DNA from 4 places in the Streptomyces kurssanovii genome. Region 2 is predicted to be linked to each of the others. Evidence: riboswitches for the same ligand, from Rfam matches in the RefSeq annotation. Region 2 holds a riboswitch; each other region holds the start of a gene.
What was found. Region 2 has a riboswitch for cyclic di-AMP ahead of AB0K36_RS11965 (transglycosylase family protein). Riboswitches for the same ligand answer to the same signal wherever they lie in the genome.

Region 1 (7,631 bases), on a different contig from region 2:
GCTCTCCGGCATGGACTCGGCGTGGCGGGAACCGCTGCTCGGCATCATCGAGCAGCGCTGTGTCACCGGCCGTAACGGCGCGGTGTGGCAGGCGGAGATGTACCACCACATCGACTCCACCTCGCGGGTCGACCACCATGAGGCGCTGCGGCTGATGACGCGGCAGTACATCGACTACATGCATCTGAACGCGCCGGCGCACACCTGGCCCGTGGAATGAAGGACGGCGCTCTCTGGAGTGCTGGTCTGTGAAGCGCCGGTTGTGGACGCCGGTCCCTGGAACGTCAGTCATCGGATGAGTCCGCTGCACCACTCTTCTCCCGCCGGGCTCACCCCGCTACCATCGTCCGCATTGGGAGCGCTCCCACCTCCGTATACCACTCGTACCGCCGCCCTCGGCGGTCCTGCTCGGAGAGGACGTTTCCGTGCGCAGAAGCGCCAGACCACTCGCCGCCTTACTGGCGGCGTTCGCCCTGACCGCCGGGCTGTTCACCGCAGGCAGCCCGGCCGCGGCACGCTCGGGCGAAGCCGCCCCCGCCGCCGAACCATCCGATGTGTCGACGGCCGCGGACACCTACACCTGGAAGAACGTGCGCATCGACGGCGGCGGCTTCGTGCCGGGCATCGTCTTCAACCGCTCCGAGAAGGACCTCGCGTACGCCCGCACCGACATCGGCGGCGCCTACCGCTGGAACGAGGCGGGCAAGGAGTGGACCCCCCTGCTCGACTGGGTCGACTGGGACCGATGGGGCTGGACCGGGGTCGTGAGCCTCGCCTCCGACACGGTGGACCCGGACAAGGTGTACGCCGCGGTGGGCACGTACACCAACAGCTGGGACCCCACCAACGGCGCCGTCCTGCGTTCCTCCGACCGGGGCGCCAGCTGGCAGGCCACCACCCTGCCCTTCAAGCTCGGCGGCAACATGCCCGGTCGCGGCATGGGCGAGCGGCTCGCGGTGGACCCCAACAAGAACTCCGTGCTCTATCTCGGGGCCCCCAGCGGCCACGGGCTCTGGCGGTCCACCGACTCGGGGGGTGACCTGGTCGAAGGTGACCGCCTTCCCGAACCCCGGCAACTACGCCCAGGATCCGACCGACACCAGCGGCTACGCGAACGACAACCAGGGCGTCGTATGGGTGACCTTCGACGAGCGCTCCGGCAGGGCGGGCAGTGCCACACAGGACATCTACGTCGGGGTCGCCGACAAGGAGAACACCGTCTACCGCTCGACGGACGGCGGTGCCACCTGGTCACGGATCGCCGGACAGCCCACGGGCTATCTGGCCCACAAGGGCGTCCTCGACTCCGCGACCGGCCATCTCCATCTGACCCTCAGCGACACCGGCGGCCCGTACGACGGGGCCAAGGGCCGTATCGCGCGCTACGACACGGCGACCGGCGAGTGGAAGGACACCAGCCCGACCGCCGAGGCCGACACCTACTCCGGCTTCAGCGGGCTGAGCGTGGACCGGCAGCGGCCCGGCACCCTGATGGCCACGGCCTACAGCTCCTGGTGGCCCGACACGCAGATCTTCCGTTCCACGGACAGCGGTGAGACCTGGACCAGGGCGTGGGACTACACCAGTTACCCCGACCGCTCCTTCCGCTACACGCAGGACGTCTCGTCCGTGCCCTGGCTCTCCTGGGGCGCGAACCCGTCCCCTCCCGAGGTCACGCCCAAGCTGGGCTGGATGACGGAGGCGCTGGAGATCGACCCGTTCGACTCGGACCGGATGATGTACGGCACGGGAGCCACCGTCTACGGCACCGAGAATCTGCGGACCTGGGACTCCGGCGGCCGGATCACCATCACGCCCATGGTGAAGGGGCTCGAGGAGACGGCCGTCAACGACCTGGTGAGCCCGCCGTCGGGTGCGCCGCTGCTGAGCGCCCTCGGTGACATCGGCGGCTTCCGGCACACCGACCTCGACGCCGTGCCGCCTCTGATGTTCACCTCGCCGAACCTCTCGTCGACCACGAGCCTGGACTTCGCGGAGGCGGCGCCGGCCACGGTCGTACGGGTCGGCAACGCCGACGCCGCCCCGCACATCGGCTTCTCCACGGACAACGGGGCCAACTGGTTCCAGGCCTCCCAGCCTTCGGGCGTGACGGGCGGAGGCACGGTCGCCGCCGCCGCGGACGGCAGCGGCTTCGTCTGGAGCCCGGACGGCACCGGAGTGCACCACACCACCGGGTACGGCAACTCGTGGAAGCCGTCCACGGGGATCCCCGCCGGCGCGACGGTCGAGTCGGACCGCCGGAACCCGAAGAAGTTCTACGGGTACAAGGCCGGCACCTTCTACGTGTCGCAGGACGGCGGCGCCACGTTCACCGCCAGGGCGTCGAGCGGTCTGCCGCAGGAGGGCAACGTCCGCTTCAAGGCCGTGCCCGGCCTGGAGGGCGACGTATGGCTCGCGGGCGGCACGGCCTCGGGGACCTACGGGCTGTGGCACTCGACCGACTCGGGCGCGACCTTCCGGAGGGTCGAGGGGGTCGAGCAGGCGGACGCCGTGGGCTTCGGCAAGGCGGCTCCCGGCGCCTCGTACCAGACGGTCTTCGTCAGCGCGAAGATCGGCGGGGTGCGCGGCATCTTCCGGTCCACGAACGGCGGCGCCGACTGGACGCGGATCAACGACGACGCGCACCAGTGGGGCTGGACCGGCGCCTCGATCACCGGCGACCCGCGGGTCTACGGGCGGGTGTACGTGTCGACCAACGGGCGCGGCATCCAGTACGGCGAGTCGTCGGACGGTGGCGGTACCGATCCCGGGCCCGACCCCGACCCGGACCCGCCCGGGGGCGCGGGATGCTCGGTCACCTACAAGATCACCAACCAGTGGTCCGGCGGCTTCCAGGCCGATGTGACGCTGACCAACACGGGCAGCGCCGCCCTGGACGGCTGGCAGCTGCGCTGGAGCTTCCCCGACGGGCAGAAGGTCGGTCAGATGTGGAACGCCGCCCCTCGGCAGAGCGGCGCCGAGGTGACGGCCGAGAACGTCTCCTGGAACGGCAAGGTGGCCGCCGGCGCGTCGGTGTCGTTCGGATTCACCGGCAGCTGGTCGGGCCGCAACACCGCACCGGCGGCGTTCGCCTCGGGTGGTGAGACCTGCACCACAGGGAGCTGAGGAGATGAGGTCCGGTTCCTGGCCGGCGGGCGTGCCGGCCAGGAACCCGTGACCGATCGGCCTCGCCGGAGGGCGCGTTCGACGCCTGATGTCCAATATGGCTTGTTTTACCGTCTTACTCGTTAAGTCCAATTGAGTCTTGTTGTTGCGAGTTGGCGTTCTTGCGACGCTATGGCGGTCCGGACGGTTGCACGGAGAGCCCGTGATGTCGGTCACCCGGCCGACGGCCGGGGCGAAGATCCCGGAAGCGGTACTTCCCTTTCCCGCGAAGGGCTTTGAGTTCCTTGACGCGGAACTGACAAATTGAAAATCCGCCCATGGAGGCCCCATTCGGATTGTGGTGTGGAATTCGGCACTTGTTTCGCGGGGACGCTCTCGCTTACGGTCACCGTCAATCCGGGTGGACCGCCGAATCCTGCCGCCGTCCGGAAACCGCAACCGCACTCACTTCACGTACGGCAGGAGCGGGGGAACCAGGTAAGTCGCCGAACCGGAATCCGGAACGGCTCGGGGTTAAGCCGCATTCACCTGCGGCCGGGCATCTCCAGCCCGAACCCGACAGCTCACCTCGCAGGCGACGGAGAGGAATTCGCCATGCCCGCAAAGGGTAAGCACCGTCGTCCCAAGTCCCGTTCACTGACCCGCGGACTCGTCGCAGCCGGCACGGGCGGCGCCGCGCTCGCCCTGCCGCTCATCGGCGGCACCGCTGCTCAGGCGGCACCCGTGGCGGCCCCCGTCGCGGCGGAGCGGGCTGTGGCCCCCGCCACGACCGTCGCCGCGGCCGCGCAGGCCGTCGCGCAGAAGGCCGGCACCGTCACGTATTCCGTGGTCGCCGGTGACTCGCTTTACAAGATCGCCGAAGAGCATTCCCTGAACGGCGGCTGGAAGCAGCTCTACAAGGACAACCGGAAGGCCGTCGGAGCGGACCCGGCGCTGATTCACCCCGGGCTCGAGCTGACGATCGGCGCCAAGGCCAAGGCCAAGGCCGAGGCCGAGCCGAAGGCGAAGCCGCAGGCCAAGGCGAAGGCCGCCCCGAAGGCCGCGGAAGAGGCGGAGACCTCCGAGCGCGCCGCCGACACCGCCCGCGCGGACCGTTCCGAGCGCAAGAGCGCCCCGGCGGCGAAGGCCGCCGCTGCCCCCGCGAAGCCGGCCTACGCGAACAACCTCGACGGCTGGATCCGCGAGTCGCTGGACATCATGGGCCGGCACGGCATCCCGGGAAGCTACGAAGGCATCCACCGCAACATCATGCGTGAGTCCTCCGGCAACCCGCTGGCCATCAACAACTGGGACATCAACGCCATCAACGGCACGCCCTCCAAGGGTCTGCTCCAGGTCATCCAGCCCACCTTCGACGCCTACCACGTCGAGGGCACGTCCTTCGACCTGTACGACCCGGTCGCCAACATCACCGCCGCGTGCAACTACGCCGCCGACCGGTACGGCTCGATCGACAACGTGAACGGCCCCTACTGACGGGACCCGAGCGGCGGCTGATCGGCCGCCTCCACCTGACGGGCCGGTGCCCGGGACGCCCTACGGCGTCCCGGGCACCGGCCTGTGGCGTGCCCGGAACTGCGCGCGTGCGCCGCATGGGACGACGTGCCCGCCCGCACGGGTCCGCCCGCACGGGCCGCCCCCTACGTGCCCGCCCCGCACGTGCCCGTCGGCTCGTGCCGCCCCGTGCGTGCCGTCCGCGCGTGCGGCACAGGACGGCGAACCCGTCCGCGCGTGCCGCATCGGCGTTCGCACTGGCCGGCTCGTCGTCCAGCCGCCTACCTGGCGTCCGCCGGTGAGGTGAGAGCGCCGCGCGGCACGGGGCGCCCGCGTGCCACCGGGAGGCCGGCGCGGGCGGCACCGGCGGGGAGCGTCCGGCCTCGGCCCGGAACCGCGGCACCGGCGGGGTGCGACCGGCCTCGGCCCGGAACCGTGGCACCGGCGGGTGCGGCCGGCCTCGGTCGGGCAGCGACCGGGCCCGCCCCGGAACCGTGGCACCGGCGGGGTGCGGCCGGCCTCGGTCGGGCAGCGACCGGGCCCGCCCCGGAACCGTGGCACCGGCGGGTGCGTCCGGCCTCGGACGGGCAGCGTCCGGCCGCGGTCCGGAGCCGGGGCGCCGGCGGGGGCGACCGGGCTGGGAGGGAAGCGACCGGCCGCGCCCGGAACCGCGGTCGCGGCTGTCCGGAGGCGGCTCGAGTGGCTCTCGAGCGGCTCCCGAGGGGCCGTGTGCCATCGTGGAGGCGACGGCTCCGGCGGACGATGGCGCGTTGATGTGTCCGCGCCGATGTCGACGGGGTGCGGCGCGAACACGCCGCCGACGGACCGAGTACCAGGGCCGTGCGGCCGAAAGGCGCAGGTCACAGGAGTACGAGAGGCGCGCGGGGCGCGCCCCGCGATCCGGCGCGCGCGCCCGGCGGCGCCAGGCAACTCCCTGCCGTGCAGCTTCCTGGCCTGGCTGAATACGGACAGCCGGCCCCTCCCGGTGATTACCTCATGTCAGGCGCCGGACGGCAGCAACGGACCGGCCGCCACAGGACACCGGAACGGAACGTACGCCGCACCCGTACTCACGAATGGAGACCCTCCATGTCCCGTGCCACCCGTTGTACCGCCGCCGCATCCGCCGTCGCCGCCGCGTTCCTGGGCGGCATCCTGCTGGCCTCCCCGGCGCAGGCGGCCGAGGCGCCGCGGACGGCGCCGGCCTCCACGGACGACTTCGTCTGGCCGACGCCGCCGGACCTGCCGGACGACATCGTGTGGCCCTCCCTGCCCTCGCTTCCCGGTCTCCCGGGGCGGCCGGGCGCGCCCGACGACTTCGTCTGGCCGTAACCGCACCGGAGCCGACGATGACGACAGCGATGACGACGATGAGGACCCCCGGTTCCGCGAGGACCGTCGCGGGCACCGTGCCGGCGGCCCGCAGGGACCGGCGTCAGATCCACTCCCGCCGGGTGGCCTGCACGCCGGCCTCGAAGCGGCTGGACGCCCCGAGCCGTTCCATGAGTTCGGCCACGATGCGCCGCTCGGTGCGCACCCCGATGCCCAGTGCCCTCGCCACGGCCTCGTCGGTGAGTCCGGTGGCGAGCAGCTGGAGCAACTTGCGCTCCTGCGGGGTCAGTCCGCCGGCCCGGGAGACCGGGGCGTCCATGGGGCTCGCGTGCTCCCAGTACGCCTCGAACAGCGCCCGCATGGCGAGGACCACCGGGGGACTGCTGAACAGCAGTGCCGAAGGCTGGGCCTGGCCGGGGAGGCCGGCGACGATCGCGGCCGACGTGTCGACGATGAGCAGCCGCATCGGCAGGGTCGGCGAGGTCCGTATCTCGCTCTGCCGCTCCGCCATCCACTGGGCGTGCGCCTTGGTGACGCGGTCGTTGGCGACGCTGTCCAGATAGATGGAGCGGAAGCGCACACCGCGTGCGAGCGCCCGCTCGTTGAGGGGCCGGCCCGCCTCGACCGATCCCTCGGTGAGGGTGTTGTCGGGGTGGAACGCGAGAGACTCCCGCGTGCAGGACTCGGCGAGGGCCTCGAGGCGGATCCGGATGTCGTCGACGTTGTCGAGATGCTCCGTGCCGTCGAGGTTTCCGGCCCAGCCGGAGGCGGTGTATTCGGCGGCGAGCGCGGCTAGGGCGGCACGGTTCTGTTCGATCCGCTGCTGGCGCCAGGCCAGTTCACGTTCTTCCCGCTGGAGCAGGACCTTCAGGCCGAGCGACGGGTTCACCGCCCGCAGTTGGCCGGGAGCGACTTGGGAGGGCGCGAGGAGGGAGAGTTGGGACAGCCGGTCGAGTGCCGCCTCGACTTCCTCGGATGTGCTGTCCACCAGGTCCGCGAGCCGTTTCGGGTCGTATTCCTTGTGGAACAGGATCGCGCGGTAGACCGCGAGGGTCTCTTGATCCAATGACGAAACTTCATCCACGTGGTGTTTCCCCCTTGACCACGGTTGAACGTTTATTCATCCACGTGTTCAGGGCCCCTCGGAACGCCCTTCGGCCGACCCGCACACATCCGCCGACAGTGAGTTCCTTTCACCCTCTGCACGCTTTCCGCACGTTACCCGCTGATCGATCTTCTTGACAGGGCGGCAGGAATCAGGACCGTCCCAAGTCTGTCGCGAACTCCCGAAGGAGCCGGCCGTGTCCATCGCAGCGTCCTACGCGTCCGCGCCGCTCGACGGCTGCGTCGTTCTGGTCGTCGACGCCACCACGGGCATCGGGAGGGCCATCACCGCACGGCTCTGCGCCGCGGGTGCGGCGGTCGCCGTGGTCGGGGCCGGGCATCCGGGGCGCGGTGACGACGCGGCCACCAACGCCGCCTTTCTCTGCAAGGAGCTCGCCGGCATCGGACACGTGGCACTGCCCTACCAGGTGGACGCCGAGGACACCGACGCGGTTGCCGGGCTGCCCGGCCAGATCTCCGCGGACCTCGGGCCCGTCAGTGCCTCGATCGTCGTCGTCCCGAGGTGCGGCGCGACCGACCGGCTCGTGGAGACCTTCCACGCCGTGTCGGCGGCC
Region 2 (7,631 bases):
GCGGCCGGGGACGTACGTACGACAGGGCGTCAGCCGCTGATCGTCGGGACGATCAGCCTTCGTAGCTGCCGCGCCTACTGGTCCGCGAGGCGGAACCGCGGGAACGCGCTGCGGCCCGCGTACACCGCGGCGTCGTCGAGGATCTCCTCGATGCGCAGCAGCTGGTTGTACTTGGCGACGCGCTCGGAGCGGGCCGGGGCACCGGTCTTGATCTGACCGCAGTTGGTGGCGACGGCCAGGTCGGCGATGGTGACGTCCTCGGTCTCGCCGGAGCGGTGGGACATCATGCACTTGAAGCCGTTGCGCTGGGCGAGCTCGACGGCGTCGAGGGTCTCGGTCAGCGAACCGATCTGGTTGACCTTCACGAGCAGGGCGTTCGCGGCGTTCTCCTCGATGCCGCGGGCCAGGCGCTCGGGGTTGGTGACGAACAGGTCGTCGCCGACGAGCTGCACCTTGGCGCCGAGCTTCTCGGTGATGGTCTGCCAGCCGGCCCAGTCGTCCTCGAACAGCGGGTCCTCGATGGAGACCAGCGGGTAGGAGTCGACGAGCTCCGCGTAGTACTCGGTCATCTCGGCGGCCGAGCGGGACTTGCCCTCGAACTCGTACGAGCCGTCCTTGTAGAACTCGGACGCGGCGACGTCGAGCGCGAGCGCGATGTCCTTGCCCGGGGCGTAACCGGCCTCCTTGATGGCCTCGAGGATGAGGTCGAGGGCGGCGCGGTTGGAGTCGAGGTTCGGCGCGAACCCGCCCTCGTCGCCGAGACCGGTGGACAGGCCCTTCTGCTTCAGGACCTTCTTGAGGGTGTGGTAGACCTCGGTGCCCCAGCGGAGAGCCTCGGAGAAGGACTCGGCGCCGATCGGCGCGATCATGAACTCCTGGATGTCCACGTTGGAGTCGGCGTGCGAGCCGCCGTTCAGGATGTTCATCATCGGAACGGGCAGCAGGTGCGCGTTCGGACCGCCCAGGTAGCGGAAGAGCGGCAGGTCCGAGGCCTCGGAGGCGGCGTGGGCCACGGCGAGGGAGACGCCGAGGATGGCGTTGGCGCCGAGGGAGGACTTGTCCGGGGTGGCGTCCAGGTCGAACATCGCCTGGTCGATCAGCCGCTGCTCGGTGGCGTCGTAGCCGACGAGCTCCGGGCCGATCTGCTCGATGACGGCGAGGACGGCCTTCTCGACACCCTTGCCCTGGTAGCGGTTCTGGTCACCGTCGCGAAGCTCGAGAGCCTCGAACGCACCGGTGGAGGCGCCGGACGGAACTGCAGCACGACCCGTGCTGCCGTCGTCGAGGCCAACCTCGACCTCGACCGTGGGGTTACCTCGGGAGTCCAGGATTTCCCGGGCTACGACGACGTCGATGGACGGCACGAGCATCTCCTTCTGGGATGTGACGCGAGAAAAAGTGCAGAGGTCTGCTTGGCCTTGCGGCAAGAGCCTAACCGCCTCGGGGGCAAAGGCCGGCCGATGCCCGCCCCCTGGGACGAAAAAGGGCATCAAGACCCTTGAGGCCGGACAAACAGGGCGGTATCTACCTGCGGGTAACCGGCATTCGGGCCCCGGCCCCTGAACGGACCGGACCCCGGCCCGGCGCGTACGGGGGAAGGCGCGCCGGACCGGGGTGCTCGGGTCCCGTCCAGGAACGGGTGGCCTCCCACGACCGCCGGACCGTGGGAGGAGGAAGGTCAGCTCAGGTGGAGCTGCTGACCCGGGTGGATCACGTCGGCGTCCTCGACGATGTCCTTGTTCAGCTCGAAGAGCTTCTCCCAGCCGCCCTTGACCTTCTCGGCCTCGGCGATCTTGCTCAGGGTGTCACCGGCCTTGACCTTGTACTCGCCGTCGCCCTTCTTGAAGGCCTTGGCCTCGGGAGCGGCTGCGGGCTTCTCGGCCTTCTTGGCCGGGGCCTCGGCGCGCTCGGAGCGCGTGGTGGGGACCTCGGCGCGCTCCTGGGCCGGCTGCGTGGGCTCGGCCTCGGCGGAGCCGCCGTCGTAGGACGCGCTGGACAGGCCGACGCCGCAGCTCGGCCAGGCACCCTTGCCCTGGCCGGCCAGGACCTTCTCGGCTATCTCGATCTGCTGGGACTTGGACGCCTGGTCGGCGGTCGCGGCGTACGCGGTGCCGCCGTACGCGGCCCAGGTCGAGGCGGAGAACTGCAGGCCGCCGTAGTAGCCGTTGCCGGTGTTGATGGACCAGTTGCCGCCGGACTCGCACTGGGCGACGGCGTCCCACTCGGAAGCGGTGGCGGCGGAGGCGGTGCCCGCGCCGAGCAGCGGGGCGGCGACGGCCGCACCGGTGATGCCGACGAAGGCGGCGATACGGGTCGCCCTGGAAGCGCGGCGGTGCTTGGCGTTGCCGGAAGAACGCAGCATGGAGCTATCTCCTCACCGACGCCTGCGAGGTGAGCTGTCGGGTTCGGGCCTGTGAGTTGCCCGGCCGCACGTCACTGACGCGCGGTCTTCACCCCCAGCCGGTTCCGTTCCGCCGGTCTCCACGGTCCGGCCGACCTCGACGTACGGTCGGCCTCTCGCGATCTCGGCCCACGGGCCCGGCACTTACCTTGGGTCCCCCGCTCCTGCCTTCGGCGCTCTGAGCGACGACTGTTCCCCCCGACCGACGGCAGGATTCGGCGTATCGGTCGACGGTGCCCGCGATGGCGAACGGTTCAGACGGTAGACACACGACTCCCCGATGTTCAAAGTCGAACATCGGGGAGAAATCGCCCGAACCGGCCACGTACACATGTCCGTTTTCGCAGGTGAGGGGCGGAGTGGGCGAATTCGCGGGAGGATTTGCTCCAGTTGCAGCAAAGAGATGCTTGTCTCACTCGCACACAACGGACATAAGCCCGCGAAACCCCAAACGAACTAGCCTCGGTTCAGGCCCAGATCGAGGCTCTGGCCGGGCAGGATGAGGTCCGGGTCGGCCCCGACGGTCTCCTCGTTCGCCTCGTAGAGCGCCGGCCATCCGCCGGGCACGTCCTTCTCGGCGGCGATGTCACACAGGTTGTCGCCGGGCTGAACGGTGTAGGCGTCGGGGCCCGTTGCCTCATCGACGCCGTTACGGCCGGAACTGTCACCGCGTGAGGCATGACGGCCACTTTCGCGACCCTCTTCCGTATTGCCCGTTTCCGCCTCGTTGTCGGCGGGGGCGCCGCGGTGCTTGCCGCCGCCGCTCGTCGCGTCGTCGGAGGGAGCCGAACCCGCGGCCCCTTCGGCCGGGCCGGAAGCGTCCGGAGCGGTGGTGGCCTCGTCCGCGGAGTCCGGCGCGCCACCGGCGTCACCGGACGGCTCGGAGGTGTCCGTGCCCTCCGGCGCTCCACCGGTCCTGCCGGAACCGTCAGAAGAGCCCTCGCGGGTCCCGCTGTCCGTGGCGCCGGTCGGCGCGTCCTCGCCGGAGGCGTCCTCGGACGGCTCGGCGGCCGGCGCTTCGCTCTGCTGCGGCAGCGGCAGGATGCCGGGGTCGACACCGGTGTCCGTGCCGTCGTCGACGAGCCCCGCGAGCGGACCACAGGCGGGCCACGCCTGCGGGCCCTCGGCGGCGAGCACCTTCTCGGCGACCGCTATCTGCTGCGAACGGCTGGCGAGGTCGGCGCTCGGCGCGTACGCGGTGCCGCCGTACGTGGCCCAGGTCTCCTCGGAGAACTGGAGGCCGCCGTAGAAGCCGTTGCCGAAGTCGGCGCTCCAGGCGCCGCCGCTCTCGCACTCCGCGACACGGTCCCACGTGCTCGCGTCCGCGGCGGAGGCGGAGCCCGCGCCGAGCAGCGGAATGGCGATGGCCGAACCGGTCACCCCTGCCGCGACGATGAGGGCCGGAGCCTGGCGGGGTCGGCGGTGTCGTCCGTTCCCGGAGAGCATGCGGTTGCCTTTCGCGTGACAGCTGGGAAACCTGCGGCCTGCTGTTGCATGCCGAGTCGACGGTGAACGTAGCCGTATTCGAACGCGAGTCACAAGTCGATGCAGCGGAGATCACGTGAAAGTCACAGAATTGACGCAGCGTCAGTTTGTTTGCGGTGTGAACTCAACGGGCAGAGTGCGCAATCCACGCATGATGAGTCCCCCACGCCACCGCAAATCGGCCGGATCTCCCGCAAGCCGCAAGTCAGGCATTCTGCGGAGCAGCGTGCCGAGCGCGGTCTGCCCCTCGAGGCGGGCGAGCGGCGCGCCGAGGCAGTAGTGGATGCCGTGCCCGTACCCCAGATGCTGGTTGTCACGCCGGGACAGGTCGAGCGTGTCCGGCGCATCGAAGCGTTCGGGGTCGCGGTCGGCGGCCGCGAGCACGACGAGTACGGGGTCGCCGGCCGCGATCCGCTGCCCGCCGACGGTGAGCGGTTCGGTGGCGAACCGCCATGTCGCGAGCTCCACCGGCCCGTCGTAGCGCAGCAGTTCCTCGACACCGGTGGCGAGCAGTTCGCTCTCGCCCGTGGCGAGCGAGGCCTGGAGGCGCTCGCGCTGGCCGGGGTTGCGCAGCAGCGCGTACACCCCGTTGCCGATGAGGTTCACGGTGGTCTCGAAACCGGCGAAGAGAAGGATGAAGGCCATCGCCGCGGCCTCGTTCTCGGTGAGGTGCTCGCCGTGGTCGGACGCCTTGATGAGTCCCGAGATGAGGTCGTCCCCCGGCTCCTCGCGCTTACGGTGGATCAACTCCGCGAGGTATCCGCGCATCTTCTTCACAGAGCGGGCGACGCCGCCGCGGGGGCCGCCCCCGTGGCGGATCATCATCCCCGCCCAGTCACGGAAGTCGTCCTGGTCCTCGCGCGGGACGCCGAGCATGTCGCAGATGGCGTAGATGGGCAGCGGGAACGCGAACTCGTGGATCAGGTCCGCCTCCCCCTTCTCCGCGAAGGAGTCGATGAGCCGGTCCGTCAGCTCCTGCACCCGCGGCGCGAACTCGGCCACACGGCGCGGGGTGAACGCCTTGGAGACCAGCCGGCGCAGCCGGGTGTGGTCCGGCGGGTCGATGTTCAGCAGATGCGTCATCAGCTCTGCCTTGCGCTCGCCCGGGATGCCCGTCTTCCCCTTGGCGTGCGCCGGTTCGTCGTGATGCGCGGGGTTCTTGGAGAGCCGCTGGTCGGCGAGGGCCTGTCGGGCGTCGGCGTACCGGGTGACCAGCCATGCCTCCACGCCGCTGGGCAGCCGGGTCCGGTGCACCGGCGAGTGCTCGCGCAGCCAGGCGTAGGCGGGGTAGGGGTCGGTCGCGAACTCCCAGGTGAAGAGTTCGGGAGCGGCGTTCCGGTCGGTCGGGTCGTTCACCCCTCGACGTTACCGGGGTGGCCCTCCGCCGCGCGGATCGCGTCCCGGTACGCGCGGGCCGCGGCACGCAGCGCGGCCTCGGGGTCGACGCCCGCCGCCTCCGCGCGTGCGGCGAGGGCGAGCAGCTCGTAGCCGACGCCCTGTCCGGCGGGGAGCGGGACGTCGAGGCCGGCCGTACGGACCCGGGACGCGAGCTTCGCGGCCAGCGCGAGACCCGGCTGGCCGAGCGGGACCCCGTCGGTCACCGACTCGCGCCGCTTCTCGATCGCCTTGGTACGCAGCCAGTGCGCCTTGACCTCCTCGGGTGTCGAGGCGGTCTCCTCACCGAAGACATGGGGATGGCGGTGGATCAGTTTCTCGACGATCGTGCCCGCGACGTCGTCGATCGAGAACGGCTCGTCCTCTTCCCCGGGGCCGCCTTCCTCTGCGATACGCGCGTGGAAGACGACCTGGAGGAGTACGTCACCGAGTTCCTCGCGCAGCTCGTCCCGGTCACCGTCCTCGATGGCCTCGACGAGCTCGTACGCCTCCTCGATGCCGTACTTGGCCAGGCCCTTGTGGGTCTGCTGCGAGGACCAGGGGCACTCGCGGCGGATGCGGTCCATGACCTCGACGAGGTCGAGGAGCCGAGCGCCGGGCAGGTCGTACGCACCGGGCAGCAGTTCCAGGTCCGGCATGGCCACCCGGCCGGACCCGCCGAGACGGGCCAGACCGTCGGTGAGGGCCGGCTCGCCCTCGCCGGAGGCCAGGACGACGATCGTGCGGCCTCCCGCGCAGGCGTCCACGAGCTCCTGCGCGCTCGGCGCGGCGTGCTCGACGGTCACACCGGCGTCACGCAGGTACGACAGCTGCCGGTGGTGCGGATCCGCGCACAGCACCCGGTCCGCGGTGTGCAGCGTCCGCCACGCGGGCCAGGACAGCAGTCCGGGTGCGACGCGGTGGCTGGCGGTGAGCAGGACGATACGGCCGACGGCGGGTGCTTCGGTGGTCACACCCCGAACCTACCTCCCGCCGCTACGCACCCGCCTCGACGGGCTGTGCCTCCCGCGAGACCTGCGTGATCCAGGGCGCCTTGTAGGTCCCGAGCTCCAGCTTCGTGTCGTCCCAGGCGCCGTAGCGGGGGTTCACGTCGATGTCGAGGTCCTTCGCGGCGGCGGTGAAGGCCTCGTTCAGCTTCTGCTGGCCCTCGGGGCTGTTCGCCGCGCCGAGCGCGGTGGCGATCTTGCCGACCAGGATGTCGCGGCGCACCGCGTTCTCGACCTGGTCGGGGGCGACGCCGCGCTGCTGGAGGTACATGGCGGCGAGCTGCTCCTCACCGCCGGACTGCTCCGCGAGCTCGTCCCGCCCGTCCTGGATCTCCTTGCGGCTGACGCTCACCCCGGCGTCCTCCGCGGCCTTCGCGACCACCCGGTCGACGATCAGGTCGTACAGCTTGGCCCGGCCGAGCTGCCCGCTGTCCTTGATCAGCTGCGCGGACTGCGGCGAGGTCCGCTGCGCGTCGCGTACGTCCTGGACCTTGGCCTGGACGGTGGACACCTCGATCCGCTGCCCGCCGACGACGGCGGCGGTCCCGGGGTGCGCGTCGTTGCCGCAGGCGGCGAGGAGCGGCGCGGCGGCGATGAGCGCGGCGGAGACGGTGAGCGCGGTGCGACGACGGCGGTGCAAAGGGGCCTCCCGGCATGATTGTGCTTCGGTGCACAAGGCCTTGCGGTGATCGATGTTAGGCACTGGGAGTGGCGTGGGCCACTGATTCGCCAAACGATTCGGCGGGAGCCCGGGATGCGGGGCGGACTCCGCCTCCTCCCGCGGGGGGACCGGCCCGGCGGAACGCCTTCCCTGACGGACCGGAACAGGGACGCCGGCGACGGTCCGGTAACCGCGCCCGGTGCCACCCGTCCGCCTCCCCCGACGCTCACCCGGCGTTCACCTTCCGCTCACGCCGGCGTCAGAGGCCGCTCCATCGGCCGCGCGTACCCTCGCCCGGTGACCACGCTCTCTGTCATCGTCCCCTGCTACAACGTCTCCGCGTACATAGCCGATACGGTGGCCGGCCTGGTGAACAACGCCCGGGACGACTTCGAGTTCGTCTTCGTCGAGGACCGCTCGACGGACGACACCTTCGAGGCCCTCACCGCGCTCACCCGGCGCCTGCCGAACAGCGCCGTCGTCCGCCACGAGGAGAACCGGGGACTCGCGTCGGCGCGCAACACCGGCATCGACCGGGCCGAGGGCCGCCTGATCACCTTCCTCGACGGCGACGACTGGCTCGGGCGGGGTCATCTGGCGGCTCTCGTCGACGCGATCGACCGGCTCGGCGTGGACTTCGTACGCACCGACCATGTGCAGGTGACCGGCTCTCAGCGGACCCTCCAGCGAGCTCCGGAGGGAC
Region 3 (7,631 bases), on a different contig from region 2:
CGTACGCCCGAAGCCGGTCGCGATCTCGTCGAACACGAGCAGCACGCCGTGCTCGTCGCAGGCCTGTCGCAGCACCCGCAGATACTCGGGGGAGTGGAACCGCATGCCGCCCGCGCCCTGCACGACCGGCTCGACGATCACAGCCGCGAGCTCGTCCGCGTGCCGGGCGATCAGGTCCCGCAGACCCCGTGCGTACGACTCCTCGTAGTCGGCGGGTGGCGCCTCGGCGAAGAGCTGGCGGGGCAGCACCCCTTGCCACAGCTCGTGCATCCCGCCCTCGGGGTCGCACACCGACATCGGCTGCCAGGTGTCGCCGTGGTAGCCGCCGCGCCAGGTCAGCAGCCGCTGCTTGGCGGGGCGGCCCAGCGAACGCCAGTACTGGAGGCACATCTTCACCGCGACCTCCACGGACACGGAGCCCGAGTCGCAGAGGAAGACGTGCCGCAGCGGCTCCGGGGTGATCTCCACCAGCCGGGCCGCGAGCCGCACGGCGGGCTCATGGGTGAGCCCGCCGAACATCACATGGCTCATCCGGCCCAGCTGCGCGGTCGCCGCCTCGTTCAGCACCGGGTGGTTGTACCCGTGGACGGCCGACCACCACGAGGACATGCCGTCGACCAACTCACGCTGCCCGTGCACCTCTTCGGCGAGCCGCAGCCGCACGCCGGAGGCGGACTCCACCACCAGCGGGTCGCTGCGGCCCGGCATCGGACCGTACGGGTGCCAGACGTGCGCCCGGTCCAGCGCGCGAAGCTCTTCGGGGCCGAACTCAGGCATTGGGCGCGAGGTCCGTCCCGGCTCCCCGGCGGCGCACCGCCACCAGATCCGTGCGCGCCGCGGACGCCTCACCCGCCGGGGCGGCGGTCGTCTTCGCCTCCGCCGCCTCCGAGGCGCACCCTCCCGAGTCGCCGTCGCCGCACACCGAGCCGCAGCCGCCGCCGGCCGCACGGTGCTCCGGCAGCGTCGTCGTGTCCGAGCCCTCCACCTCGAAACCGGCGTCCGCGATCATCTCGAGGTCGGTCTTGCCCGCCTGGCCCTCACTGGTGAGGTAGTCGCCGAGGAAGATCGAGTTGACCAGGTGCAGCGCGAGCGGCTGCATCGAACGCAGATGCACCTCGCGCCCGCCGGCCAGCCGCACCTCGACGTCCGGGCAGACGAACCGGGTCATCGCGAGGATGCGCAGACACCGCTGCGGCGTGAGGTGCCACTCCTTGGCGAGCGGCGTCCCCTCGAAGGGGATCAGGAAGTTCACCGGCACCGAGTCCGGGTCGAGCTCCCGCAGCGCGAAGACGACGTCCACCAGGTCCTCGTCGCTCTCACCCATGCCGGCGATCAGGCCGGAGCAGGCCGACAGACCGGCGGCGTGCGCCTTGTTGACCGTGTCGACGCGGTCCGCGTAGGTGTGCGTGGTGGTGATGTCCCCGTACGTCCCCTCGGACGTGTTCAGGTTGTGGTTGTAGGCGTCGGCGCCCGCGTCGCGCAGCCGCTCGGCCTGGCCGTCGGAGAGCAGGCCCAGGCACGCGCACACCTCGACGCCCTCGTTCTGCTCCTTGATCGCCTCGATGGTCCTGGACACCCGGTCCACGTCACGGTCGGTCGGACCGCGCCCGCTCGCGACCAGGCACACCCGCTTGGCGCCGCCGGCCACACCGGCAGCCGCGGCCTCCGAGGCCTCCTCGGGCTTCAGCCAGGTGTACTTGAGGATCTCCGCCTTCGACCCGAGCCGCTGGGAGCAGTACGAGCAGTCCTCCGGGCACAGGCCGGACTTGAGGTTGACCAGATAGTTGAGCTTCACCCGCCGCCCGAACCACTGACGGCGCACCTTGCCGGCAGCGGCCACCACATCGAGCACATCGTCGTCGGAGGTCGCCAGCACGGCGAGCGCTTCTTCGCGGGTCGGCAGCTCGCGCCGCAGCCCCTTCTCCACCAGTGTGTTCAGCAGGTCCATGGCGCCGATCCTGGCCTACCGCACACGTCCCGGCCAAGGAGGAAGCCCACAACACCCACGATTTGAGGTGTGTGCATGGCCACACCCGATACCCGGGCCCGCCCGGCTAGGGTCTGTCCGCTGCCTACAAAAGGACCGGACCGCCATGCCGAGGAATCCTTTCGACTGGATCGACGAGGAGTCGCGCCGCCGCGAGCGGGCGGGCCTGGTCCGCACCCTCCGGCCGCGCCCCGCCGACAGTGCCCTCCTCGACCTGGCGAGCAACGACTATCTCGGCCTCACCCGCCGCGCCGAGGTCACGGAAGGCGCCGTACGGGCCGCCCGCCGGTGGGGCGCCGGGGCGACCGGTTCCCGGCTCGTCACCGGCAGCACCGAACTGCACGCCGAACTGGAGCGTGAACTCGCCGACTTCTGCGGCTTCGAGGCCGCCCTCGTCCTGTCCTCCGGCTACGCGGCGAACCTCGCCGCGGTCACCGCGCTCAGCGGCCGTGACGCCCTCGTCGTCTCCGACGCGGGCAACCACGCCTCCATCGTGGACGGCTGCCGGCTCTCCCGTGCGGAGACGGCGGTCGTCCCGCACACCGACGTCGAGGCCGTACGCAAGACGCTCGAGGCCCACCCGGGCCGGCGCGCCCTCGCGGTCACCGACTCGGTCTTCTCCGTCGACGGCGACGCCGCACCCCTGCGGGGCCTCGCCGACGTCTGCCGTGAGCACGGCGCCGGGCTCCTCGTCGACGACGCCCACGGGCTCGGCGTCCTCGGTGCCGGCGGCCGCGGCGCCCTGGACGCCGCCGGGCTCGCGGGCGAGGCCGGGACCGTCGCCACGCTGACGCTCTCCAAGTCGCTGGGCAGCCAGGGCGGTGCGGTCCTCGGACCCGCCCGCGTCATCGACCACCTGATCAACACCGCGCGCACCTTCATCTTCGACACCGGCCTCGCCCCGGCGGCGGCCGGGGCGGCACTCGCGGGTGTGCGGGTGCTGCGCGACGAACCCGGGCTCGCCGGACGGGCGCGCGAGGTCGCCGCGACGCTGCACCGCGGGTTGACCGACGCCGGGCTGACCTCGGCCCGCCCGGACGCGGCGGTCGTCTCCGTGCAGGCCCCCTCCCCGGACGCGGCGCTGCGCTGGGCGGCGGACTGCCGGGCCGCCGGACTCGTCGTCGGCTGCTTCCGGCCCCCGTCCGTACCCGACGGGATCTCCAGGATCCGGCTGACAGCCAGGGCGGATCTCACCGACCGGCAGATCGGCACGGCGCTCTCCACGATCATCCGGACCGCACCGGGCAGTTGAGCCGCCAGGCCGCGGGCGGTGGCCGTAAAAACGGTCTGTCGTAGCAGAGTTCACCGCATCGAGCGACAGAAATGTACGTATCTCGGTGGATCGGCGCCCCTCACGGACGATAAGTGGCACTCTGACGCAGAAGCGTAATCCGTGGCCGTTCCCGCGTTTCATCCGCTACGAGTCGGAGCCCGGCCGCGGTGGGAAAGGGACAGCGCCGCCATGGCAGACCACCAAGAAGCATCCGCCACTCTGCCGAGCGATCCGGCGTCGGTTTCCGCCGCCCGGAGATATGTCACGGACGTCCTGTGCGAATGGGGACTGGAGCCGGACGCCGAGACCGTCGACACCGTCAAGCTGATCGTCTCCGAGCTCGCCACCAACTCCGTACAGCACACGTTCGGCCAGTCCCCGACGTTCACGGTGGATCTGCGCCTCGAGCGCGACGAGCAGTTGTGCATCGGCGTCACCGACAGCCATCCGCGCTGGCCTCAGCGGCTGCCCGCCGCCGTCCGGCAGGACAACGGGCGCGGCATGGTCATCATCCGTACGCTCACCGCGGAGTACGGCGGCCGGCTGACCGTCACGCCCACGGAGGAGGGCGGAAAGACCGTCTGGATCGCACTGCCCTGGTCGGTCCCCGTGCAGAGCTGACCGCTCCGCCCGCCCGGAACCCGAGCTCCTGGCTCGAAGAGCCCCTGCCTCACAGCCCCCGGCTCACAGAGTCCCTGCCTCGTGGACGGACCGGGTCCTGCTGCCCGCCCTTGCGAACGCGCCCCGCATCAGCGCCCGCAGCGACCGCACGGCCGGACCCGACTCCTCGCCCCGGTGGGCCACCGAGATCGTCCTGCGGAAGGCCGCAGGTTCCAACTGCCGTACCCGCAAAGGTGTCGGGGCCATCGAGGCGACCATCTCCGGCACGACGGCCACCCCCAGTCCCGCGCTGACGAGCGCGCACACCAGGGCGTACCCCGGTGACTCGCAGACCACGGCCGGTGTGGCGCCGGCGCTCGCGAGTGCGCGTTCCACCCCCTTGCGCGGCGGATGCGACGGCGCGCTGCTGATCAGCGGCTGGCCCGCCAGCTCGCCCACGGGCAGCCGGCCGGAACCGCCCGCGAGTACATGCCCCGGAGCGGTCACGAGCACCAACTCCTCCACCAGGAGGGGTTCCACCACCACTCCCTGCGGCGTGGCGGCCGGCTCGGCCGGTTCATAGGCATGGGTCAGTGCCACATCGACCTCGCCCGTGGCCACGGCCGTGACCCCGCCGGGCGGCTTGTACTCCGCGACGGTGAGTTCCACGTCCGGATGCGCGCGGCGGAAGGCGCTCAGCACGGGTGGCAGCAGATGGATCCCGACCGTCGTGAACGTGCCGACCCGAAGGCGGCCGCCGGCCAGGCCGGTGAGCCCCGCCAGCTCATGGCGCGCCCGGTCCATCTCGTCCAGCACCCGGCGGGCGCGTTCCGCGAGCAGCTCGCCGGCCGCCGTCAGCCGTGCGCCGCGGTGCGAGCGCACGAGGAGAACGGCCCCGGCCTCGCGCTCCAGCTTGGCGATCTGCTGCGAGAGCGCCGGCGCCGTGTATCCGAGCCGGGCGGCGGCCCGGGTGATGGAACCGGCGTCCGCCACGGCGACGAGAGCCGCCAGCCGGATCGGGTCGTACATGCCACCCCTTAAGCGTTGCTTCAGGCCTCCCCGCAGAAAGTCCAAGTACACGTTAAGGCCCGGGCGCCTCCACGCTGGTACGCATGGACGGACAGCTGATCGCCTTCATCGGGGTCGCCGCGGGCATGGTCGCCATGCCCGGCGCCGACTTCACCGTCGTCGTACGCAACGCGGTCGCCTCACGCCGCGCCGGTGTCGCTTGCGCGGTGGGAGTGGCCGGCGGGCTGCTCGTCCACACGGCGCTGGCCGTGGCGGGGCTCGCCGCCGCTCTCGCCACGGTGCCCGTCCTCTACCGGACCCTGCAGACAGCGGGCGGTGCCTATGTGCTGTATCTCGGGGTCCGGTCGCTGCACGCCGCACTGCGCCCGCAGCCTGACCCGGCGGATCCGCGGAACGCGGCCCCGCACGGCGTCGGACGCGGACTGCGGCAGGGCTTCCTCACCAACGTCCTCAACCCGAAGGCGCCGGTGCTCTTCCTGAGTCTGCTCCCGCAGTTCGTTCCCGACGGCGCGGCCGTACTGCCGCGCACGCTGCTGCTCGCCGGCACGGTCGTGCTGCTGGCGCTGCTGTGGTTCCCGGCGGTGGCGCTGCTGGTCGACCGGCTCGGCCGGTGGCTGCGCCGGCCGCGGACCGCCCGCGCCGTCGAAGGCGTCTCGGGAGGCGCGCTGACCACGCTCGGCGCGGCCCTGCTGATCCGCTCGACGGCGCACTGACATCCGTCCAGGACCCCGGCGGGACCTGGCGGTACGTCAGCGCACGCGGCCGTACTTGACGCTCTTCGTCCAGATCTTGACCAGCCGGACCACGTCACCCGTCTTGGGCGAGTGCCAGATCTTCCCGTTCCCGGCGTAGAGCCCCACGTGGTAGACGACACCGCCGGCATGGAAGAACACCAGGTCACCGCGTTGCCGATGGGAAGCGGAGATGTGGCGGGTCCGGTTGTACTGCTGCTGGGCGGTGCGGGGCAGCTTCTTGCCCGCCTTCTTGTACGAATAGAGCGTCAGCCCCGAACAGTCGAAGCGGGACGGACCCGTGGCGCCGTACCGGTACGGCGAGCCCTTCTTCGAGGCGGCCACCTTGAGCGCCTTGCTCGCGTGGCTGCTGATCGCATGCGCTTCAGCAGCGCTGCCAGGGGTCAGAAGTGTGCCGCCGACGGCGGCGATCGTGAGTGCCGATACGGCGCCCGCCCGTGAGAACAGGTGCGGGAGATGCATCTGCGCGGTCATGCGCAACCCTTCGTCAGCCGCCTGTGAAGGGTGACCTGTCGGGTTCGGACGGCGAAGACGCCCGGCCGCCGCGGCGGCTTCACCCCAAGGCGTGGCCGGGATCGCCGGTCACGCCGTACTGCTGGGTCCTCCACTCCTGCCGATGCAATTCCGTCGACCAGACATCCGGCGCGGCGGCAGGATTCAGCGTCCGCCCGGACCGCCCCGTCGAGGTGGCGGGGGCTTGTCGTCCCACGGATCGTTACCCACCGATGTCCGATTTCCGAGCTGAAACGGCTTTTGTGAAGCTGATCACGACTGGACCTTTCGGGTGGGCAGGCCTGTCGGACCCCTTTTTCCTCGCTCCCGTCCCGTCCCGTACCAGCAGTTGAAGCGCCCGATTGCGCCAGATCGGTGGTCCCGCCGACGCAAGTCCGGGGCAGTGCGACAACTTGGGCCGAACTCCACCGAACGGGGTACGGGAGCCGCCGCGCCGTGTCGGCGGGCGGCACCGGAACGTCCGTCAACTCGTGGAAAGCGGCGGCATGGTCAGCCGATCGGTCCTGCGCTCGCCGTCGAGGACGCGCAGTGCCTCCGTCAGTGTGTGCGTGTACACCTCGCTCTCGCCCCGGATGTGCATGAGCGTCAGGGCGTCCTTGAGGGCGGCGGCTCGCCCGACGAGCGCCTGCGCGGCGCGCAGGGCTCCGTAGGTGTGGGTGGTGCGGGCGGGGTTGATCCTGCCGAGCAGGTCGACGACTTCGAGGTAGGTGTCGACGAACTCGGCCTCGGCGCGGGTCAGTGCCGGCAGCGGCGGCAGTTCGGGCGGCAGCATCCCGCGCTCACCTCCCCGTGCGTGGCACGGCCGAGAGCTTGCGGCTCGTGACGACATGGTCGATCAGGCCGTACTCCTGCGCCGCGGCGGCGTCGAAGATCTTGTCCCGCTCCAGGTCGCCCGCGATGCGGTCCGGGTCGTTGCCGGTGTGGCGCACCAGCATCGAGGCGAGTTGCTCGCGCAGTCGCAACAACTCGGCGGCGTGGATCTCCAGATCGGACGGCTGCCCGCGCAACGGCTCCTCGTACGCGGGCTGCTGCATCACGATCCGCGCGCCGGGCAGGGCCATGCGCTTGCCGGGAGCGCCCGCGGCGAGCAGGGCGACCGCCGTCGAGGCGGCCTGGCCGAGGCAGGTGGTCGCCACGTCGCACATGACGACCTGCATCGTGTCGTAGATGGCGGACATGGCGCTCAGCGACCCGCCCGGGGAGTTGATGTACAGACAGATGTCCTGGTCGGGAGCCTCGTACTCGAGGTGCAGGAGTTGCGCGATGACGTCGTTCGCCGCCGTGTCGTCGACGGCGGTCCCCAGGAAGACGATCCGCTCGGCCATCAGCTTCGAGTACGGATCGAGCGTGCGGGTCCCGAAGGACGTGCGCTCCGTGAACTCCGGCAGGACGTAGCGGGCGGACGGACGGTTCATGGCACACCTCTCGTCGTCACGGCGGTGGAGCTGCCTCCAGGCCATGTAAAGAATGTACAGGA
Region 4 (7,631 bases), on a different contig from region 2:
CAAGGTCCGCGATCTGCTGTTCCGCCGGGTCACGCCCCAGGCCTGAACCGCGCGGTGGCGCCCGCGATGTCCGACGCGCCGTCGCCAGTTGTCGGTGCTCGTGGTTAGGGTCGACGGGTGTCCGACTCGTCCGCGCAGCAACCACCGGAGCACCCGCCGCAGCGCCCGGCGGTGCCCCCGCACCCCGTGTTGCCCGCGCGTGAGCAGGAGCATGTCGACGCGCTGCTGACCGCGGTGCCCGCGCCCGCGCGCCGGCGCTACCGGCCGCGGGCGGCGTCGAGGATCTGGCGCAGCCGGGCCTTCCGCGCCGGTGCGGTGGTCACCCTGCTCGCCCTGTGCGCTCTGGTGATCCTGGTGCTCGTGCGCGAGCAGACCGGCACCCACGGCTTCCTGGTCGGTCTCGGTCTCGCGACGCTGCCGGTCCCGCTGCTGCTGGCGGCGTTCCGCTGGCTCGACCGTGTGGAGCCCGGCCCGTGGCGGAATCTTCTCTTCGCCTTCGCCTGGGGCGCGTTCGCCGCCGCGCTGATAGCGATCATCGCGAACACCTTCGCGACCCGCTGGATAGCGACGGCGACCGCCGACCCGGTGTCGGCCGACACCCTCGGGGCGACGGTGATAGCGCCGGTCGTCGAGGAGAGCGCGAAGGCCGCCGCGATCCTGCTGCTCTTCGTCTTCCGCAGACGGGACTTCACCGGAATCGTGGACGGCGTGGTGGTCGCCGGCTTCACCGCCACCGGCTTCGCCTTCACGGAGAACATCCTCTACCTGGGCAGTGCCTTCGGCGAGGACCAGGCGATAGGCACCTCCGGCTTCGCCTCCGTGACCGCCGCGACGTTCTTCGTACGCATCGTGATGTCTCCGTTCGCGCATCCGCTCTTCACCGTGCTCACCGGCCTGGGCTTCGGTGTCGCCGCGCTGGGTGCGCGCCGGCACCGGCGGCTCCGGCGCATCGCGCTGCCGCTGCTGGGCCTGGCGCTCGCGATGGGCATGCACGCCCTGTGGAACGGCTCGGCGTCGATGCTCGGCCCGTGGGGCTTCTACGCCGTGTACGGGGCGTTCATGGTGCCGGTGTTCGCGCTGCTCACTTGGCTGTCGATATGGACCCGCCAGCGTGAGCTGCGCACGGTCTCGGAGGAGCTCCCGGCGTACGCGGCGGCCGGCTGGATGTCCGCTGCCGAGCCCCGCGCCCTGTCGTCGATGCGGGCGCGCACCGTGGCCAGGGACTTCGCCCGGCGGGCGTACGGCCCGGCGGCCGGGCACGCCGTGTCGGAGTACGAGGCGTTCGCGACGACGCTCGCCTTCCTGCGTCACCGGGCCCACCGGGGCGCGGCGGGTCCGGACTTCGTGGAGCGCGAGCAGGAGCTGCTGCACCATCTGTGGCAGCGCAGGGAGGTGGCGGGGCCTTCGCTGGCCTACGCCGCCCAGGCCACCGCCCGGATGCCGCTGCCGCCGCCGCACCGCGATTACAGCGGCTACAACCCCTACCGCTACTGATTCCGCGCCGGCGCGGGCTCAGGCGGACGCGGCGGTCAGTTCGGCCAGCTCGCCGTCCGTCAGGGCCAGGTCGGCTGCCGCCACCAGGGCCGGCACCTGCTCGACCGTGCGGGCGGACGCGATCGGCGCGGCCACGGTCGGCTGCGCGGCGATCCACGCCAGGGCGACGGTCGCGATCTCCACGCCACGGGCCTGCGCGATCCTGTCGAGCACGTCGAGGACCTTCAGCCCCCGCTCCGATTCGAGGTGCTTGGACGCTCCCTGGGCCCTGGCGCTGTCCACCGTGGTGCCGGGCCGGTACTTGCCGGTGAGGAAGCCGGAAGCGAGCGCGTAATAGGGGACGGCGGCGAGGCCGGCGCGGGCGGCGGTGTCCTGCAGTTCGCCCTCGTAGGTGTGGCGTGAGACCAGGTTGTAGTGGGGCTGCAGCGCCGCATACCGGGCGAGGCCCTCCCGCTCGGAGAAGGCCAGGGACGCCTGGAGCCGTTCGGTGCTGATGTTGGAGGCGCCGATCGCGCGGACCTTGCCGTCCTTCACCAGCTGGTCGAGGGCGGTGATGATCTCCTCGACGGGCACGGACGGGTCGTCGAAGTGTGTGTAGTACAGGTCGATGTGGTCGGTGCCCAGCCGGGTGAGCGACTCCTCCGCGGCCGCCTTGATGGTGGTGGCGGAGAGGCCCTTGTGACGGGGATGGGCGCCGACCTTGGTGGCGACGACGACTTCCGAGCGGTTGCCGCGGGCCGCGAGCCACTTGCCGATGAGGGTCTCCGACTCGCCGCCCTCGTTCCCGGGGGCCCACGAGGAATAACTGTCGGCGGTGTCGACGAAGTTGCCGCCTGCGGCCGTGTACGCGTCGAGGACCGCGAAGGTCCGCGCCTCGTCGGCCGTCCAGCCGAAGACGTTGCCGCCGAGAGCGAGCGGGAAGACGGTCAGGCCGGAGGAACCGAGGGTGCGCAGAGAGGTCATGCGGTGATCAACGGCCGGGCCCGTACCGGCTATTCCGGCAGCCCCGGCGTCGGGGGGTGTGCGCCAGGACTGCCGGAGACATGGATGTGCCCGGCACGGGAGGAACTGCGACCCGTACCGGGCAGGGATCAGATCGTGAGGCCCTTGTCGCGCAGCCACGCCATCGGGTCGATGCCGACGCCGCCGGCGGTGTGCACCTCGAGGTGCAGGTGCGGGCCGGTGACATTGCCGGTCGCGCCGACGCGCCCGATCGTCTCGCCGGTGGACACCTGCTGGCCCGCGCTCGCCGTCATCGAGGAGAGGTGGGCGTACAGGACCTCGGTGCCGTCCTCGAGTTCGAGGACGATGCGGTAGCCGTAGGAGCCGGACCAGCCCGCGGACTTGACCGTGCCGCCGTGCACCGCCTTGACCGGGGTCCCGGTCGGTGCGGCGAAGTCCAGGCCGGTGTGCTGTCCGGAGGACCACATCGCGCCGGACTCACCGTAGGTGGAGGTGATCGTGTAGGAGGAGGTGGGAAGGGAGAAGCTCCGGGCGAGCTCGGCGAGACGCGCGGCCTCCGCCGCCGCCCGCGCGGCCTCCTCCGCCTTGCGCTTCTCCTCGGCGGCCTTGGCCTCGGCCGCGCTCTGCTGCTTCTCGGCGGCGGCCGCCGCCTGTTCGGCGGCGAGCGCCTCCGCGGCCGCCTTCGCCTCGGCGTCGGCCTCTGCCTGCTGCTGCTCGGCCTGCTGGAGGATCCGGGCGCGCAGGGCCTCGCCGGAGCCGGCGGCCTGTGCCTGGCCGGCACCGGCGTCGGCGACCGTGGTCGCGGCGGTGAGCGGCGCCGCCTGCACGTCGCCGTCGGAGTCGTCCGAGTCGGAGATCAGGGATCCCACGCCGGGAAGTGACTTGGCGTCAGGAAGCTTGTCCGTGATGGAATCGGGAAGGGAGATGGAGACCGCCGGCTTGTCCTGCGCGGTGGCTATGCCACCCGCGCCGACCGCGGCGATGACGCCGACTCCGAGCACCGTGGAGCTGCGGGCGATTCCGCCGCGCTGCTTGATGACACGGTGCCGGCCGCGCACGGGGCGGACGGAGTCCTCTGTGGGGTTCCATTCCTCCCAGGTCCGCTCGGGGGCGTCGGCACTGAAACGTTCGGACGCGAAGCGGGCCTCGGGGGCAGGCATGTTGGACGCCACGAAGGCGTACTCCTTTCCTTCCTTCTCGCCTACCGGGTTAGCTGACGGGTTCGGAGCAGGAAGGTCTCCTACGGGCGCCCTCGACCGCGGACTGAGCGGCAAAGGGTGACCGATTCACCCCAATTAGTGGTTCCCCGGTTCCCTTGCGGGATTCGGCACGTGCGCACGGCGCCGCCTCTGCGACGGCTGGGACGACCGCACTGCGTTATCGAACGTTAATAGACGGCGGGGCCGGATTCCAAGCTGTTCCGGGTGATCATTAACGACTTCGGCCGGGACTTACCCGGACAGAATCGGCCGGAACCGGGCGAGTTGATCAAACACCGGAGGGCGTCACGATTCTGATCGGGCATCACATGCTCTGCGGACGGCTCCCCTTCGACTACGGAGCGTGCACACCGCCTCCATCGGGCGCGTGATGTCACGCGGACCTGTCGCGGCCGCCCGGCTCCGGCGGAACCACCGGCACCGTCCGGCGCCGTTCCGGCTGCCCCTCCGCCGGCCTGCCGACGGCCAGCAGTGCCATGTCGTCGCTCGAACCGCCGCCGGTGTACCGGCGTACGTCGTCGACCAGCGCGTCCAGCAGCTCCGCCGGCCCGGGGAAGAGACGTCCGGCGAGCCGTTCCACCGGGTCGTAGAAGACGCCGCGCGCGTCCCGCGCCTCCGTCACCCCGTCCGTGTAGAGGAGCAGCGTCGCCCCGTCGGGCAGCGGGTACTCGTCCGCCCGGTCGGGCCACGCCGCCAGGTCACCCATCCCCAGCGGCAGCGCCGCCTGCGCCGGCGCGAGGACGTCCAGAGCCCCGTCGGCGTGCAGCACCAGCGGCTCGGGATGCCCCCGGTTCACCAGCCGCACCAGGGCCCGGCCGCGCGGGATCTCACCCAGTACCGCGGTGGTGAACCCCTCCACGGCGTCCAGCCCTTCCCGCCTGGTGCCCTCCCGTTTGAGGGCTCGCTCCAGCCGCTGCGCCACGCCCTCCAGGGAGCGCTCCTGCTCCGCGGCCTCACGGAACGCGCCGATGAGCACGGCCACCGTCCCCACCGCCCCCAGCCCCTTGCCCCGCACATCGCCGACCAGGAGGCGCACGCCGTGAGGCGTGTCCTGCACCGCGAAGAGGTCGCCGCCGATGAACGCGCCCGCCTGCGCCGCCTCGTACCGGGCGGCGATGTGCAGACCGCCGATCCGGTCGGCCGGCGCGGGCAGCACCGCCCGCTGCGCGGTCTCCGCGATCACCCGGGCAGAGGCGAGCCGCTCACCGCTGCGCCGCACGAGAATGTTGATGAACAGCGCGAGAGCGACGACGGTGACCACCGTGGTCGTCTCGGTGAGCACCGTGATCTGAAAGAAGCTCCGGTTGACGGCATGGAGGATGCTCAGGGCCAGAACCGCGGCGATCCCGGTCAGCAGCGTCGCCAGCCATGACAGGACAGGCGCCGCGACGAGCGGGGCGGCGGCATAAAGAGGTACGGCGGTGAACCGGGGCGGGGTCAGTACGTCGAAGACCACCCCGCCGACGATCATCGCCATGGGCAACGCGCGGACGAACCACGGGGCTCTTCTGGCGCCGCCCTGATCTCGCCACTCCTGGCCCAAAGGTGGTCTCCTGCCGGGTCCTACCGGGTCCGCTGACGGCTGCGGACAGTACCGCGCCCCCCTCAGGCTGAAGGCCGACGCGCCGCGGGGCGACTTCCGGTCGCCCGACCGGGCGACGGTCGTGGCGCTGCGGAAAAGCCACCGGCCCGGTGGTCGATCTTCTCGATCGACCACCGGGCCGGTGTCATCAGTAGCGGGGACAGGATTTGAACCTGCGACCTCTGGGTTATGAGCCCAGCGAGCTACCGAGCTGCTCCACCCCGCGTCGGTGAACACAACCTTACGCCATGCAGAGCAAGATCCGTACCAATGACGAGGGGCGCCGGGCGAAGGCCGGAAAACCTCCGCCGCCGGCTACTCCTGACCGAGCCAGAGGTCGGGCCCGAACACCTCGTAGTGCACGGCCTCGGCGGGCACGCCACGGCGCAGCAGATCACCCCGTACGGCGCGCATGAACGGCAAGGGGCCGCACAGATACGCCGTGAGTCCCTCGGGAAGGTCCAGAGCGCCGATGTCGGCCTGCCCGGTCGCCGCACCGGCGTCGCCGCCGGTCTCGTACCAGAGGTGGAGGGATGCCGAAGGCAGGGCGTCGACGAGGCGGCGCAACTCCTCACGGTGGGCGTGGTCCGCCGCGCTGCGGTCGGCGTGCACCACGACGACCTGACGGGTGGAACCGGTGGCGGCGAGGTGGTCGAGCATGGCGAGCATCGGCGTGCTGCCGATGCCGGCGGACGCCAGCAGCAGCGGGCCCTCGTCCTCGGCCAGCACCAGATCGCCGAAGGGCACGGACACCGTCAGCAGATCCCCGGCGCGCGCGGTCTCGTGGAGCCACGAGGAGACCTCACCCTGCGGACCGGCCGCGCCCCGCACCCGCTTGACGGTGATGCGCCACTGCGGCCTGCCGGGGGCGGCGGAGAGGCTGTACTGACGTATCTGCCGGGCCCCGTCGGGGAGTTCGGCCTGGACACTGACGTACTGACCGGGCCTGAAGGCGCCTGCGGGAGATCCGTCGGCCGGCTGAATCAGGAACGAGACCACGTCGGGCGTCTGTTCGCGCCGCTCGACGATCTCCATGCTGCGCCACACCTCGCCGTCGGCGGTGCCGGCCTCCTGGTAGAGGCGTGACTCCGCGGCGATCAAGGCGTTTGCCATCAGCCAGTAGACCTCGTCCCAGGCGGCGGCGACCTCGGCGGTGACGGCGTCGCCCAGGACCTCCACGATCGCCGCGAACAGGTGCTGGTGCACGAGCTTGTACTGGCCGGAGGTGACGCCCAGGGAGGCGTGCTTGTTGGCGATCCGCGCCAGCATGGCGTCCGGCCGGTCGTCGGGCCGCTCGAGCAGCATGCCCGCGAAGGCGGCGATCGAGCCGGCCAGTGCCTGCTTCTGCTCCCCGTTGGCCTGGTTGCCCCGGTTGAAGAAGTCACGCAGCAGCTCGGGCCGGTCGTCGAACAGCTTGCGGTAGAAGAGCTCGGTGATGTCACCGATGGCGGCTCCGACGACGGGGAGGGTGGCCCGGACGACCGGGACGGACTGCTCGGAGAGCACGACTACTCCTTAAATTGGTATGCGATGGGCGTATTAAAAGCCGTCGTTCCGGAACCCCGGAGGGCACGGCTTCAGCTTGGTTTCATCCGGTGCGGCGACCCGAGAGCCCGACCAGGACCGGCCCGGCCGGCGAAGCCACCAGATCGGCCACCGTCAGCGGGTCCAGGGCGGCATGGAAGGCCTCCTGCGCGTCCCGCAGCGCCCGCCGCAGCCGGCAGGCACCGCGCAGGGGGCACGGCGCATCACCCTCGCAGGTGACCACTTCGCCCTCCCCCTCCAGCTCCCGCACCAGCCATCCGACGGAGGCCCGCCGACCGAGCGCGGTCAGCTCGAGCCCTCCGCCCCGCCCTCGCCGGGCGTCCAGGACGCCGAGGCGCTGCAGCCGGGCGATCGCCTTGGCCATGTGCGCGTATGGAACGTTCATCTCCTCCGCCACCTCGCGGGTGGTCAGAGGCCCGCCCTGCTCGGAGACCGCGAGGCGCATGACGGCGCGGAGCGCCAGATCGGTGAACTTGGTCAGTCGCACGAGGCGACGCTAACAAACACGCATCTGAGAGTCGTATTTGGGGTCCCGCTTTCCGCCGAGCCACCCCGGAATCCGCACCGCCCACCCGCCGCGGGGCTCCGACACCCGGCGCAGAAGCCGGGTGCCGGAGCGGAACACCCTCTGATGCTCGTCCTGATGCCCGTCCGCCTGACACAGAGCAGCGGCGGCGCGAACATGGGACACCCAAGGCGGCCTCCGAAAGGTACTTTCGTGACAAACGGGAACAGCGACGCCGACTACGAGGGCATCCGCCCCGACCGCAGGGACCAGGCTGAGGCCTTCGACGCCATCGGCGACAGCTACGACGACGCCTTCCCGC

Region 1: linked by a shared signal. The riboswitch ahead of AB0K36_RS28110 (LysM peptidoglycan-binding domain-containing protein) and the one ahead of AB0K36_RS11965 (transglycosylase family protein) in region 2 are both predicted to bind cyclic di-AMP.
Region 3: linked by a shared signal. The riboswitch ahead of AB0K36_RS27410 (C40 family peptidase) and the one ahead of AB0K36_RS11965 (transglycosylase family protein) in region 2 are both predicted to bind cyclic di-AMP.
Region 4: linked by a shared signal. The riboswitch ahead of AB0K36_RS25020 (M23 family metallopeptidase) and the one ahead of AB0K36_RS11965 (transglycosylase family protein) in region 2 are both predicted to bind cyclic di-AMP.

Annotation. Positions count from the first base shown of each region.
Region 1 covers NZ_JBFAQK010000056.1:20,424-28,054, forward strand. Annotated here, with positions in the region: gene AB0K36_RS28100 (glutamate-cysteine ligase family protein) at 1-220, shown strand, start outside; partial or broken gene AB0K36_RS28105 (cellulose binding domain-containing protein) at 426-3,126, shown strand; cyclic di-AMP (ydaO/yuaA leader) riboswitch at 3,558-3,718, shown strand; gene AB0K36_RS28110 (LysM peptidoglycan-binding domain-containing protein) at 3,721-4,602, shown strand; gene AB0K36_RS28115 (hypothetical protein) at 5,710-5,952, shown strand; gene AB0K36_RS28120 (helix-turn-helix transcriptional regulator) at 6,056-7,018, opposite strand; gene AB0K36_RS28125 (SDR family NAD(P)-dependent oxidoreductase) at 7,254-7,631, shown strand, end outside.
Region 2 covers NZ_JBFAQK010000012.1:63,468-71,098, forward strand. Annotated here, with positions in the region: gene eno (phosphopyruvate hydratase) at 75-1,370, opposite strand; gene AB0K36_RS11965 (transglycosylase family protein) at 1,679-2,362, opposite strand; cyclic di-AMP (ydaO/yuaA leader) riboswitch at 2,367-2,504, opposite strand; gene AB0K36_RS11970 (transglycosylase family protein) at 2,858-3,847, opposite strand; gene AB0K36_RS11975 (cytochrome P450 family protein) at 3,989-5,242, opposite strand; gene AB0K36_RS11980 (nucleoside triphosphate pyrophosphohydrolase) at 5,239-6,234, opposite strand; gene AB0K36_RS11985 (SurA N-terminal domain-containing protein) at 6,257-6,907, opposite strand; gene AB0K36_RS11990 (glycosyltransferase family 2 protein) at 7,226-7,631, shown strand, end outside.
Region 3 covers NZ_JBFAQK010000053.1:16,684-24,314, reverse strand. Annotated here, with positions in the region: gene AB0K36_RS27440 (adenosylmethionine--8-amino-7-oxononanoate transaminase) at 1-777, opposite strand, end outside; gene bioB (biotin synthase BioB) at 770-1,948, opposite strand; gene AB0K36_RS27430 (8-amino-7-oxononanoate synthase) at 2,094-3,239, shown strand; gene AB0K36_RS27425 (ATP-binding protein) at 3,450-3,881, shown strand; gene AB0K36_RS27420 (LysR family transcriptional regulator) at 3,945-4,889, opposite strand; gene AB0K36_RS27415 (LysE family translocator) at 4,973-5,602, shown strand; gene AB0K36_RS27410 (C40 family peptidase) at 5,639-6,115, opposite strand; cyclic di-AMP (ydaO/yuaA leader) riboswitch at 6,119-6,281, opposite strand; gene AB0K36_RS27405 (hypothetical protein) at 6,618-6,926, opposite strand; gene AB0K36_RS27400 (ATP-dependent Clp protease proteolytic subunit) at 6,934-7,569, opposite strand.
Region 4 covers NZ_JBFAQK010000042.1:47,753-55,383, reverse strand. Annotated here, with positions in the region: gene trmB (tRNA (guanosine(46)-N7)-methyltransferase TrmB) at 1-46, shown strand, start outside; gene AB0K36_RS25030 (PrsW family intramembrane metalloprotease) at 118-1,494, shown strand; gene AB0K36_RS25025 (aldo/keto reductase) at 1,513-2,457, opposite strand; gene AB0K36_RS25020 (M23 family metallopeptidase) at 2,586-3,629, opposite strand; cyclic di-AMP (ydaO/yuaA leader) riboswitch at 3,641-3,797, opposite strand; gene AB0K36_RS25015 (PP2C family protein-serine/threonine phosphatase) at 4,051-5,154, opposite strand; tRNA gene AB0K36_RS25010 (tRNA-Met) at 5,412-5,485, opposite strand; gene AB0K36_RS25005 (globin domain-containing protein) at 5,575-6,765, opposite strand; gene AB0K36_RS25000 (RrF2 family transcriptional regulator) at 6,848-7,291, opposite strand; gene AB0K36_RS24995 (class I SAM-dependent methyltransferase) at 7,523-7,631, shown strand, end outside.